4 regions of the Pseudoduganella sp. RAF19 genome follow, and region 1 is predicted to be linked to each of the others. Evidence: predicted binding sites of a transcription regulator. Region 1 holds the regulator's gene; each other region holds the start of a gene.
The links. Region 1 encodes sigma-54, which starts transcription at its own class of promoters, with help from an activator protein. Its sites were predicted from a motif close to TGGCANGNAANCTGCTTT; they were not measured.

Region 2: AB4Z19_RS12615 (pilin) is a predicted target of sigma-54. The motif match lies at 829-846, and genes of this name have one in related genera.
Region 3: AB4Z19_RS18470 (flavin monoamine oxidase family protein) is a predicted target of sigma-54. The motif match lies at 806-823, and genes of this name have one in related genera.
Region 4: AB4Z19_RS13915 (PEP-CTERM sorting domain-containing protein) is a predicted target of sigma-54. The motif match lies at 987-1,004, and genes of this name have one in related genera.

The regions. Positions count from the first base shown of each region.
Region 1 is NZ_JBFREF010000006.1:219,639-221,839, forward strand. Features, by position in the region: gene lptB (LPS export ABC transporter ATP-binding protein) at 1-405, shown strand, start outside; gene AB4Z19_RS17860 (RNA polymerase factor sigma-54) at 415-1,896, shown strand; gene hpf (ribosome hibernation-promoting factor, HPF/YfiA family) at 1,964-2,201, shown strand, end outside.
Region 2 is NZ_JBFREF010000004.1:310,770-312,970, reverse strand. Features, by position in the region: gene AB4Z19_RS12620 (flagellar brake protein) at 1-252, shown strand, start outside; gene AB4Z19_RS12615 (pilin) at 305-778, opposite strand; gene AB4Z19_RS12610 (FHA domain-containing protein) at 975-1,697, opposite strand; gene sucD (succinate--CoA ligase subunit alpha) at 1,759-2,201, opposite strand, start outside.
Region 3 is NZ_JBFREF010000006.1:352,994-355,194, reverse strand. Features, by position in the region: gene AB4Z19_RS18470 (flavin monoamine oxidase family protein) at 1-773, opposite strand, end outside; gene AB4Z19_RS18465 (Mu transposase C-terminal domain-containing protein) at 950-2,201, opposite strand, start outside.
Region 4 is NZ_JBFREF010000005.1:138,738-140,938, forward strand. Features, by position in the region: gene AB4Z19_RS13910 (hypothetical protein) at 1-219, opposite strand, end outside; gene AB4Z19_RS13915 (PEP-CTERM sorting domain-containing protein) at 401-952, opposite strand; gene rpoH (RNA polymerase sigma factor RpoH) at 1,173-2,084, opposite strand.

The sequences.
Region 1 (2,201 bases):
CCACTGGCCAAGGAGCAGATCGAAGAGCGCCTGGAAGCGCTGCTGGCCGATCTGCAAATCGAGAAGCTGCGCGAGAATCAGGCGCTGTCGCTGTCCGGTGGTGAGCGCCGCCGTGTTGAGATTGCACGGGCTCTTGCCACTAACCCACGCTTCGTTCTTCTGGACGAACCTTTTGCCGGCGTGGACCCGATTGCCGTGATCGAAATCCAACGGATTGTGCGTTTTCTGAAGGAGCGCAACATCGGCGTCTTAATTACCGACCACAATGTGCGTGAGACGCTCGGCATTTGCGACCGCGCCTACATCATCAACCAGGGTTCGGTACTGGCTTCCGGCCGCCCTGACGACATTATTGCTGACGAATCCGTGCGCCGCGTCTACCTCGGCGAACACTTCCGGATGTAAGAAAGGCCCATGAAACAATCACTGCAACTGCGAACTTCGCAACACCTGGCGCTTACGCCGCAACTGCAACAGTCGATCCGCCTGTTGCAGCTGTCGACGCTTGAGCTGCACCAGGAGTTGGAGCAGCTGCTCAGTGATAACCCATTACTGGAGCGGCTGGACGATCCACTGGACAATTCCGTGCGCCTGCTGGCGGACGGCGCCATCAGCCAGGGCAGCGGCAATGGCGAAGCGCCGCCGCAAGAAAACGGCCAGGCTGCCAGCGAAGGCGGCGAGGGCGCGGAAGCACCTGCGGCCGACGGCGAGAGCTATGAAGGCAACGGCGAGGGCGATGCTGTTGACGACTGGAGCAATTCCTCCAGCAGCAAGTCGCCCGATGATGAAGACGGCCGTCCGCAACTGGAAGCCAGCGGCTGCACGCTGCGCGAGCATTTGCTGGAGCAGATGCGCGTGACCGTGCAGGAACCGCGCGACCGCGCGCTGATGGAAATCATCATCGATGCGCTGGACGAAAACGGCTACCTGGAAGAGCCGTTGGAAGAAATCCATGCGCGTCTGCCGGAAGAGCTGGAAATCGAACTGGAAGAATTGCGTACGTCGCTGGCGCTGCTGCAGACTTTCGATCCCATTGGCGTGGGCGCGCGCAATGCGTCCGAGTGCCTGGCGCTGCAAATCAAGCGCTTGCCGAACATCCCGCTGGTAACGCGCCGCATGGCGCTATGCATCGTCGAGAAGCACCTGGCCTGGTTCGCCCAGCGTGAATTCAACAAGCTGAAAAAAGCCCTCGACTGCGACGACGAAGACCTGCGTGAAGCGCAGGCCGTGATCCGCCAGTGCAATCCGCATCCGGGCGCTGAATTTGCGTCAGACGTGTCAGACTACGTGGTGCCTGACGTGATCGTGAAGAAGGGGCGCAACGGCTGGATCGTCATGCTGAACAATGATGTGATGCCGCGCCTGCGTGTGAATGCGCTGTACGCCAGCCTGCTCAAGCAGGGCAAAGGCGAGAGCCAGATGAGCGCACAGCTGCAGGAAGCCAAGTGGCTGATCAAGAATATGCGCCAGCGTTTCGATACGATTTTGCGCGTTGCACAAGCGATCGTTGAAAGGCAGAAGAACTTTTTCAGTCATGGTGCAGTTGCCATGAGACCCCTTGTGTTGCGTGAAATAGCTGATACACTGGGACTACACGAGAGCACTATTTCTCGGGTAACAACTCAAAAATATATGCTCACCCCGCATGGAATGTTTGAGTTGAAGTACTTTTTTGGCAGCCACGTCGCAACCGAAGCCGGGGGTGAAGCTTCCTCTACTGCGATCCGTGCGCTGATCGTGCAATTGACAGGAGCTGAAGACCCTAAAAATCCTTTATCCGACAGTAAGATTGCGGACATGCTGGGAGAACAGGGCATGGTGATTGCGCGACGTACTGTTGCCAAGTATCGCGAAGCTCTGAAAATTCCTCCCGTTAGCCTCCGCAAGTCTTTGTAGTGCACGGTTCCGCTGCACGCCACCAGCGTGTACGAACTAGTAAGCGACATCATCTTTAGGAGTGTGTATGAATCTCACCATCAGTGGACATCATGTCGAAGTGACCCCAGCGATTCGCGAGTACGTGCAGAACAAGCTGGAGCGGGTTAAGCGCCATTTCGATCAAGTGATTGATATTGCTGTCATCCTGACTGTAGATAACCTCACCGAGAAAGAAAAACGTCAAAAAGCGGAGATCAATCTGCGTATGTCGGGTAAGACTGTGTATGTGGAGAGCCTGTCGCAAGACCTGTATGCCGCCATCG
Region 2 (2,201 bases), on a different contig from region 1:
ACCCAGCCGCTCGCACGCGAGACTGAAACCGTCGGCCTCGATTTCACTTTGCTCTCAGCGCCGGGACAACACCAGGTGCGCGTGAACACGCAGGCCCTGGTGCGCAACGTGAGCGTCGCCGCTTCACCTAGCGGGACGGAAGAAGTGTTCAGCTACGGCGTGCAGTTCTCGAACCTCGATCCGGTCCACTTCACCATGCTGCAGAACCTCACTTACGAGGCCCTGCTCGCAGATCGACAAAAAATCGTTTGAACAAATAAAAAAACCGGGCCGAAGCCCGGTTTTTTTTGGGTTCAACTAGCTATTACGGATTGTTCTTGGTGATAGCGGTTGACAGGGTGGTGTTGGTGATGTCGGTACCAGCGGTCCACTTCATCGAGCTGTCGCCAGCGGTCAGCACAGGGGCAAAGGTGATTTTTTTGCCGTTTGCGTCGGTGGAGATACCGTCTTGCAGCATCAGGGTGATCGTGCCGCCAGCAACAGTAGCACCGGCTTTAACTTCTTTGGTTGCGAGGAACAGGTTAGCTGCTGGAATGCCGCCGCTGCCGTTGGAGCAGTTGGTCAGGTCACCGCCGGCTTCCTGTGCGCACAGCGCTACTGCGGTCTTCAGCGAGTCTGCTGCGGAGATTGCGTTAGCGATTTTTGCTTTAGCGGTGTAGTCCGAGTATGCAGGGATAGCAACTGCTGCCAGGATACCGATAATTGCAACAACGATCATCAGTTCGATCAGGGTGAAGCCGGCTTGAGCTTGTTGCTTCATCATTTTCATGGATTTCATTTTGCTGCTCCTCAGTAAAGAAACTAAAAATTGGGTGGGACACAGGGATAAGAGCAATCGGCGTGCCAGCCTATTTTTTAAGCAAAATGAGGGTTTTTGGACCGTAAACTGTCAAAATTTGTCGACACCACTGTCGAGATTTGTCAGGGCGCTGTCGAATTTTGTCAGTAGTAGCGTTTCCACGTGACAATTTTCGTCATGCCGTACGGAAACTCATGCGGGTACCGCCGAGGTCGAGCACATCGCCGTCGGCCAGGCGCTTGGCCACGCGGCCAAGAGGTGTGTCATTTAATAGTGGCGCTTGTTCGCCTTCGACGTGAGCTGCCGTGTAGCCGTCCGCCGCGCGGGCGATTACCACGACCTGGACGCCAGGACGGCCCAGGCTGGTGGCCGGTTTGGTCAGAGTGAGCGATTTGCCAACATTCGGGCCGTTCAGGAGTTCGATGCGGCCAAGCGGCAGGCCAACCTCCCCCGCAGCGGCGTCCATCGCCGCAGCAGAGGCCGCGCCAGGGCTGGCGCCGCTGCCATAAACTGCAGCAGCGGCAGGCGTAACAGATGTCGCCGGCGCCGGGCGCACGCCCGGCATGATGGTGGACGGTCCGGCGGCCGCAGCGGCAGCAAGCGGTCGGATGCCGTCCTGAATGAATTCGAGGTGGTACTTTGCCATCTTGATCACGTCCTTGTTTTGCAGGAAGTGCTTGCCGATGCGCAGGCCGTTAACAAATGTACCGTTGGTGCTGTGCAAATCTTCGAGGAAGGAATCGTCCAGAATAGTCGTAATCACCGCGTGCTCCCCGCTCACGGCAGGATGGTTCAGCACGATATCGTTATGGCGATGGCGGCCGAAAGTCATGCGCTCTTTACTGAGCTGGACCGTCTGCTCCACGATGCCTTCACGAGTGATGACTAATTTGGCCAATCAAATCCTCCAAACAAACAAAAACGGGGAGCCGCAGCTCCCCGTCATCATACCGAAACGATTACAGCATTGCCTTCAGCAGGCGTGCCATCTCGGACGGGTTCTTGGTCACGGTGATGCCGCAGGCTTCCATGATTTCCAGTTTGGCTTGCGCGGTGTCGGCGCCGCCGGAGATCAGTGCACCGGCGTGGCCCATGCGCTTGCCCGGAGGAGCGGTCACACCAGCGATGAAGCCTACCACTGGCTTCTTCATGTTGTCCTTGATCCAACGGGCTGCGTTGGCTTCGTCAGGACCGCCGATTTCGCCGATCATGATCACAGCGTCGGTGTCAGGATCTTCGTTGAACATGCGCATCACGTCGATGTGCTTCAGGCCGTTGATCGGGTCGCCGCCGATACCCACTGCCGAAGACTGGCCCAGGCCCAGGGCGGTCAGCTGAGCCACCGCTTCATAGGTCAGGGTGCCGGAGCGGGAAACCACGCCGATGCGGCCCTTACGGTGGA
Region 3 (2,201 bases), 130 kb from region 1:
CCGATGCGGGACTGCAGCAGCTCCTCGAAGCCCAGAGGGTCCGATGCAGTACCGGGATTCAACCCGGCACCGGGATTGACTGCGTAGCCGCGGCCGCTGCGGCCCTTGTAACGCAGGTCCACCTGGTCCAGCTGCCCCTCGTGCGCCAGGTAGTCGAGCAGCGCGCGCTTGTCGTCCGCGCTCAGCTCCTGATCCAGCATATTCCCCTTGACCGCCTTGGCCAGCAGCTCCGCCACATGGCCGCGCATGTCGGCCTTGACCTGGGCCGGACGCAAACGCCGGTTGGCCAGCGGGCCGCCATTCTGCAAGTACACATAAGAATGGTCGTTGTCGTTGACCATCACTTCCAGCGGAACTTCGAACAGGCGGGTGTAGTACAGCGTGGACTGGTGATGCAGCGGAATGCGCCACGGTCCGTGGTTGATGTAATGGCCTTCGTCGAACCTGCACTCCTGCTTCTCGCCGCCGAGCTCCGTCAGCGCGAAGCCTTTACGCGCAGTCTGGCAGCGGCCACCGGCAAATTCGCGCGCCTCCAGTATCTGCACGGAGTAGCCCAGCTTGCCCAGTTCGTAGGCTGCCGTCATGCCGGCCAGGCCTGCGCCCAGAATTACGACGCGCTTGCCTTTTCCGCTGCCGGCCAGCACGGGTGGCGTATTCACCCGCGAAGCAATTCCGATGCCCCAGGCATTCATCGTGTTCAGCAAGAGCCCTGTACCACCCACTGCTGCTGCGCGGTACAGGAACTGCCGCCTTGTTATCGAGCGTTCTTCCATCTGTCACCTCGTCTGCTATGAATGACAGTGGTAAAGCAATCGGTATGCCAAAACGGCTTGCGAAATGACTCTATTCCGGCCCTAAAATAAACTCATTAAACAAAAAGCGCGCCTTATAGGATAAGGCGCGCTTCAATACGATCTACGACATTACTTTGTTTTGTGTAAGCTCTTTTTCAGGCGCTTGCCTCCTGCAAGGCTGGGCGCACCATCGCGATGCGTTCGATTGGACGGCATGCATGGAATTGCAGCGGCGCGGCGGCATCAACCAGATACACCATGCCATCCGCCGACGGGTCGACCGCCACGCGCACCGGCCAGCGTCCACGCGTGCGTGCGCGCTCGAACCAGTGCTCGTTCTCGGCACGCACGCAGCTGAAGTAATTGCCCGCCACGCAGATGCCTTCGGCCGTTACCCACGCTTCGCTGACCGGCAACAGGCAGCAACGCACCAGATCCTCCGGGAACTGCTTGAGGGAGGAGCCGCGGCGGCGCACGCCCCAGTCCCACAGCTGCAATGGTGCGTGCCCGCTGGCGCCCTGCTGATGGTTATAGGCCAGCAGCACGTCCATGGCAATGCGGCGGAATTCCTGCAGCGTGATGATGCCGTCCAGCGTGCCCGCCTTGCCGTCGGCCGCCGCGCCAAAGCAGGCCCGCAGCGCCGCCATCCAGGGACGGGCCGGCGCCTCGAAATCGGCCACACAGCGGATATGGAAATTCGCCAGCAGCGCATCACCGTCTGCACGCAGCATCAGCTCCGGCGGCAGCAGCAAGCGTTCCGGTAAATGGCAGCTCGGCCACTCCTGCGGCGCCAGCAGACGGCCCAGGCGCCGCGCGAAACGCGTCTTCTCTGCAGCGCAGCTGGCTAGCGCTATCATGGCCTGTCCCCAGCTGGGTGCTTCAAAGCTGGCATACATGCCGGCCACCATGCCGCTGAATACATCCGTGATCACATACAGGACAGGCGTTCCGGCCAGCAGCTGCCGGTCCTGCGCGTGCAGCAGCTGCATGCCGAAGGGCAGAATGTCCAGGCGGTAGTCGCTGGCCGGTTGGCCGGTACGCCCTACCGCAGTCGTATCCGGCAGGGGTGCCGGCATCGGCTGCGCAGCGGTCAGATGGTCCTGATCCAGCCAGTAGTTGAACTGGCCAAAGCTCGGAACCGGTTCCGCCGAGGTCACGCGGCGTATCCGGCGCGAATACGGGTCCTGCACACGCTCGCAGAAAAAGTCCCGCGCCATCTCGTCATACGCACCGCGGCGTGAGAACTGCAGGTTGCGGGCCGCGTAGCGTGCAGAAGCCAGCCGAAAAACGGCGCGCATCGCATCGTCCACATTGACGCCTACCTGGCCGCCATCCTTGCGTGGACGTCCCCGTTTGACGCCTGGCGACGCCGTGCGCCGCTTGCCGCGGCCGCCGGAGTTGGCGTAG
Region 4 (2,201 bases), on a different contig from region 1:
CACGCACACGGCGCCAGTCTTGCAGCGGCTGTCGTTGATGCGTTCGAGCTTGAGTGTGGTGGATGGCGCCAGTGTGACGGTTTCGCCCTGCGTCAGCACATAACTCTCGCTGGTGCGGGGGGCGGGATGGGACGCGGTGCCGGCCGGTGGCGCGCTGCAGGCGGCGGCAATGACCAGGGATAAACCCGCAAAGCAGGTGCCAATGACTCTCAGTTTCATGATGTCCTCCCTGAAGGCATGCTTTCATCTTAGCAAAGTGCCACCCAGGCCGGCGCACTGATGAGTCAGACCCGGGTGTAAAGATTTCCGACAGTTACTCGATATTGCATAAGGGAACTTAAAGTAGGGGTAAAAAAAAGCGCCCACGGAGGGGCGCCAGTTTTTGTTGTTTTTGTTGTGGTTATGCTTTGCGGCGGCGCAGACCGCTCAGGCCAAGCAGGCCGGCGCCCAGCAGGGCCAGGGAAGCTGGCTCTGGCACTTCCTGGGATGGTGCGCCACCACCGCCTGCGCCCGGACCTTGCGGTGCAGCCGGGGTTTGCAGGTCGGTCAGGATGGAGAAATTGCCGCCGTTTTTGTTTGGGGTGGTCACTTTCAGCGCCAGGGTGTGCACGCCGCCGGTAAACACCACGTCGTCGTACCAATTGGTGTAGCCAGCAGGCGCCGCAGCGTTGGACTGGGTCAGCAGGGTGCCGTCCAGGTAGAAATAGTACAGGGTGCCATCCTGGTTGCCGCCCGGCTGGGGGAACAGGAAGTCGAACGTGCCGCCATTGATGCCGGCGTCGACCTGGAGGGTGGACAAACCGTTCAGGTCAGCGGCGCGCATGGCTGGGTTCGCGTTGTCGTTATTCCAGTGAGCAGCAATTGACAGATTATCGGTCAGCAGAAGTGGGGCTGCGGACGCAAGTCCGGTGGCTGCGGCGCAGACCAGTGCGAGAGCGGTTTGTTTGATCATGGTATTTCTCCGGGTGATTGACTTCGCTTTACATCAAGCAAGTGCCATGCCATCGGAGAAATGCGTGTTGCATCAAGGACTTATAAATTTCTGGAAAACCATGGTGTAAAAAATATCGACAGTTAGTAAGTCGAAATAGTAACCCGCGTTCAATATTGTTTAGAAAATAAAAAAAGCGCCGGGCCTTACGGCACGGCGCCTTCCGGAAATCAGCGAAAACTTAGATGTAGGCCGCCAGGGCAGTCTTCATCTTCTTCAGCGCGGCCGCTTCGATCTGGCGGATACGCTCGGCCGACACGCCGAACTCTTCCGCCAGCGTATGCAGGGTGGCGCCCGAACCGTCGTCGTTGGCCAGCCAGCGCGCTTCCACGATACGGCGAGAGCGGGCGTCCAGCTTGGACAGGGCAGTTTCCAGACCCTCGGATTGCAGACGGGTCACCTGTTCGGCTTCCAGCACCTTGGTTGGCTCGGTATTGTCGGAAGACAGGTAGGCGATCGGGGAGAACTTGTCGTCTTCCTCGTCGCTTGGCGATTCCAGGGCAATATCGCGGCCGCTCAGGCGGGTTTCCATTTCAATCACGTCTTCGCGCTTCACGTCCAGGGCTTTCGCCAGCTGGTCGATCTGGTCGGGCGACATGGCGTCCAGGCCTTGCTTGTGGCTGCGCAGGTTGAAGAACAGCTTGCGCTGGGCTTTGGTGGTAGCCACTTTCACCAGGCGCCAGTTCTTCAGAATGTATTCATGCATCTCCGCCTTGATCCAGTGCATGGCGTAGGACACGAGGCGCACACCCTGGTCCGGATCGAAGCGTTTGACGGCTTTCATCAGCCCGATATTGCCTTCCTGGATGAGGTCGGCGTGCGGCAGGCCATAGCCCAGGTAACCGCGCGCGATCGACACCACCAGTCGCAGGTGAGACATAACGAGCTTCTCCGCAGCCTTCAGATCATTCTTGTTCTTCAGGTCACGGCCCAGTTGTACTTCTTCCTCGTGCGAGAGCATAGGCAGGCGATTGACTGCCGAAATATAGGCGTCAATGTTGCCAAGTGGAACCAACGCGTTTTGTACGGACATCGTGGTCATAGTTCTATCCTCGCTTCGAAGGGAATCTTTCATAGTCACAGCATGCCTCATGGAACTTAACTCTTACTTAATTGAAGCCTTGCTGGTTGAACATATATTAGCACTCTCCTTCGATGAGTGCCAATCATGGAAAATCTATGATTGCGATAGCAATACTGCTATGAGGAA